2 regions of the Pseudoalteromonas sp. MT33b genome follow, and region 2 is predicted to be linked to the other one. Evidence: riboswitches for the same ligand, from Rfam matches in the RefSeq annotation. Region 2 holds a riboswitch; the other holds the start of a gene.
The links. Region 2 has a riboswitch for cobalamin ahead of H3302_RS12070 (ABC transporter ATP-binding protein). Riboswitches for the same ligand answer to the same signal wherever they lie in the genome.
Positions count from the first base shown of each region.

Region 1: linked by a shared signal. The riboswitch ahead of H3302_RS03050 (TonB-dependent receptor domain-containing protein) and the one ahead of H3302_RS12070 (ABC transporter ATP-binding protein) in region 2 are both predicted to bind cobalamin.

Region 1 is NZ_CP059831.1:632,233-634,431, reverse strand. Features, by position in the region: gene H3302_RS03050 (TonB-dependent receptor domain-containing protein) at 1-1,282, opposite strand, end outside; cobalamin riboswitch at 1,316-1,471, opposite strand; gene H3302_RS03045 (YajQ family cyclic di-GMP-binding protein) at 1,689-2,171, opposite strand.
Region 2 is NZ_CP059831.1:2,660,879-2,663,077, reverse strand. Features, by position in the region: gene H3302_RS12075 (histidine phosphatase family protein) at 1-246, shown strand, start outside; cobalamin riboswitch at 520-642, shown strand; gene H3302_RS12070 (ABC transporter ATP-binding protein) at 792-1,625, shown strand; gene H3302_RS12065 (iron ABC transporter permease) at 1,618-2,199, shown strand, end outside.

The sequences.
Region 1 (2,199 bases), 1.6 Mb from region 2:
CTGATGTTTCAGGATTGAGTTCTGGGTTACCAGAGCCGGGATAATACAGATCATTAAAGGTTGGTGACTTAAAGCCGGTGCTTTGGCTTAAGCGGAATGTCGCGATATCATTTAGATGATAACCGACCGCTGCCGTATAGGTTGTTTCGTCACCAAATTGTTGGTCATCATCTTGTCGTACAGTCAGATTTGCCAGCACGTGCTCATCATCGTAGTAAGCCCCAACAAACGCAGCGAATACCTCACGACTGTCTTTTAGATAAGTGCCAGAATTAGTATTTACTTCATCTTTATACCAGTTTAAACCACCGCTAATTGTTAAACTTTGATTTAAAAAATATTGGCCGTTGTAATCGATTTGCTCACGTTCTGTCTCAAACTTATCAACCACCGTTGCACCGGTGTAGTCGATACGCGAGTCATCTGAACTGTCGCTAGAGATTGCAATATCAATCGCATGGGCGTGTTTTTCGAATGCTTTTTTCCAACCTAATGAAGCTTGGTAGTTTTCGAACTCACCTTTTTCTACTGTACTATCAGCAGGACTAAAAGAGCTATCGTATTGCGCTTCACCTTCTGAGTACTGACCCTGTAATAAAAGCTCCCCTAGTCGCTCATTTTGATAACCTAGGTTAAAACCAAGGTTTTTATTTTCATAGCCATCTTCATCAGGCGCTACACCTTGTAATACATCAAAGCCGTCTGTTTTTTCGTAACCTGCATTAACAGAAATATCGACGTCTGCAATCTGACCACCAGTAGCCACTTGGTACTCTTGGTAAGAATCTGAACCAAAGGTGACATCCAAAGTGGTATTTTGTGCTTTACGAGTAATAATATTGATCACACCCGCTAACGCATCTGAGCCATACACAGCAGCACGAGAACCCTTAATGACCTCAACGCGTTCAATACTGTTTAACGGAATATTGCTAATACTTTTATAGCCCAGCGTTGCCGAACCTGTGCGTACACCATCAATTAAAATAAGCGTATGACGTGAGCTGGCACCCCGAAGTGAAACACCTGAACTTTGCCCAAAACCACCATTAGCATTAATTTGGAAACCGGCTTGTGTTGCCAGTAAACTAGGTAAGTCGCGAACATAGCTTGCATCGATATCAGCACGGTCAATGACTGTAACGCTCGCTAAGACTTCATTAATAGATTGTTCGAATTTATTGGCAGTCACTGTGATGTGCTCGATTGATTGCTCATCCGCAGACACAGAAAAAGACAACGCAGCAGCAACCGCTACGCCTAACGTAGATTTATTTAGCATGATATCCCCTAGCCTGTGCCCACCGCACACGCAAATAGTAAGTTAATTCAAGGCCGGTCTCCGGACTCTGCATATACTGAGCATACGCATTACCGTTGCGGGGGCAGTGTTGGCATTGTTTTCTCCTTGAAAACGCACCAGCTTCCCGATTATCTTGCTGTTATTTCAGCCTTTGAAATAGCATGTATCTAAGCAGATACAGCAAGCACCTTGAAAATAGGCTGCTATTGTGATGATTTTAGGAATAAATGTCAATGGACGTCTAAACTTCTAAATAAAGCTAGATAGAAAGTAAAATAAAAAAGCCAAACACGTTTATGTTTGGCTTTAGATTAGTCACAACTTCACCGTTCTTCTAGTAGAGCTGTGCGTTCGTAGTCAGACAGTGCTTTCGCAATAAAATTAATTAATCGCGGAAGTTTTTGAATTGGAATGGTTGACCTAAATCAGCAGTACGAACAACTTGCATTGCTTCTTGTAAATCATCACGCTTTTTACCCGTTACACGTAACTCTTCACCTTGAATAGCGGCTTGTACTTTAATTTTTGAGTCTTTAATCAACTTGACGATTTTCTTTGCAACGTCTTTTTCGATACCTTGCTTAAGTGCCACATCACGCATGACGAATTTACCGCTGCGCGACTCATCTCTAAGCTCTAAACTAGATACGTCTAAACCGCGCTTTGAAATTTTCGCAGCAAGAATATCGAATAATTGCATAACTTGCTGTGGTGCTTCAGCTTTTAGCTTAATGACTTTGTCGTTTAATTCGATTGATGCATCAACACCACGAAAGTCAAAACGTGTTTCTAATTCACGCTTAGCATTATCCACTGCATTCTGCGCTTCGTTCATTTCTACTTCAGAAACAATATCAAATGAAGGCATGGGGTTCTCCTAACAAGATTTTTAAAAT
Region 2 (2,199 bases):
GACTTTTACGCGCGAGTCGAAGCATGGTGGCAGGCATTTTTAGTTTCGCTTACAGAGTCCAAACATACGCAATCATTAGTGATTAGCCACGCCGGTGTAATTAAACAAATCCTCGCTATTATTTGTCATATGCCTAAACAAACGAATACTCACCTTAATGTTTTTCATTTACCTTATGCAGGGCTAATAACGTTAGATGTATATATAGATGAACAAGGGCAAGCGTGGCCTAAAATAGTTTTTTAGCCATCTAGAGTGATATTCATTGAATTATTTACTTAGCCCGCCATAATATACCGAACTACCTCAAAATTTAGATTTCGGCGTTTTACAGGGGCTTTATATCAAGGCGTTACTTTGCAGCACGTTTATAAGTAACAACTTAGAAAGTAAGTTTTTGAACAACGTTCTGCGGGTTGGTTTAAAGCGATTAATTCCGCGTTATTGATTTTAGGAAAGGAATAACCATTCTGTGTAATCAATTTCTTGCCTATATTGCTTTAATTCCAACAGAAACTCGCATCATGAGGTCGTTTAGGTATATCTATATGCTATGGAATGGGGTGAGATTCTCCAGCTGTTCCCGCAACTGTAATCCATGATGAACATGGTCAGCCAGATACTTAGCAACAACAATTAGTCTTATTATGCTAATACAGTAGAGTGTTTATCGATTTGAGCGATTTAATATTCAAACTAATTAGTATCATTGAGCGGGTCAACTCACGTTATCTACTGATATAGGTCAGTGCTTTCTGGTGCGTTGATAAAACTCGCCAAGAGAGTGTAATTTGCAATTAAAAAGCCAAGGCACAACCCCTTTAATTTCAGTATCTGATTTAAGCTGGGGAATTGCTGATAAAACAATTCTTAAATCAATCAATTTGCAGTTAAATGCAGGTCAATTTATTGGTTTGCTGGGACCTAATGGCGCCGGTAAATCAAGTTTATTGCGTTGCTTATATCGCTATTTAAAACCACAACAAGGTGCAGTCTTTTTAGCTGGCGATAATATTTGGCAAATCAGTGCTGATGAATTCGCTAAAAATGTTGCTGTGGTTTTACAAGAGTCTCCTTCGCAATTTAATTTATCTGTTTTCGATGTAGTTAGTTTAGGTCTCACCCCACATAAAACCCTGTTTAGTGCGACTAATGCCGATGATAAAAAGCGTATTTATCAAGCAATCGAGCAGGTTGGTTTAAGTCATCATACACAGCAAAGCTTTGATTCACTTTCGGGTGGAGAAAAACAGCGTGCACTTATAGCCCGCTCAATTGTTCAGCAACCAAAGTTATTGATTATGGATGAGCCAACCAGCCATCTTGACGTTAAGTATCAAATTCAAATTATGGAGCTTGCTAAGTCACTTGATGTCACTGTGCTCGCTTCATTTCATGATTTAAATCTAGCTGCTAGCGTATGTGATGAGTTACTTGTTATCGATGAAGGTCAATTAATTACGCAAGGCACACCAAAAGAGGTGCTTACCGAGCAGCTGTTAAGTGATGTTTTTGGTGTTTGTGCAAGAGTGTCTGCTCATCCTCAGTCAACCTCGTTTGATGAGTTCGTGCCACATATTACCTACTATTACGGCTATAACAGACAGGAGCATCAAGATGACTGATAGGGTGCGTTTTAGTCTCTGTGTATGCGTTGCACTTGTCAGTTGCTTTTTAGCACTCAGTTTTGGTGCCGCGAGTACATCAATGAGTGATGTGCTGCATAGTTTAATCAGCCAGGGCAGTGATGAATTTATCCAACGTATTATTTTGCAACTGCGCATGCCACGTATGATATTGGCGTTTTTAGCTGGAGCTGGGCTCGCGCTTGCTGGGCTTATATTACAAACCGTAACGCGAAACCCGTTGGCAGACCCTTACTTATTTGGTATTTCTTCAGGTGCCTCATTTGGTGTGGTTTGCTTTATATCGCTTACCGGTGTGAGTTTTGGCTTTAGTATGTCGATTGCTGCATTTTTGGGCAGCTTACTCTCTATGTTTTTGTTGATTGGCATTGCTGGGCGTCGCCATGTAGGGCAAGTTGAAGCGATGTTATTGGCGGGGGTCGCACTGTCATTTCTGTTTAGTGCTTTAACCAGTTTATTACTTTATTTTAGCGATCCTCAAGCGATTACAGCTATCTTATTTTGGACTATGGGAAGTTTTTCACGTGCTGAGTGGGGAACGCTCTGGATCCCG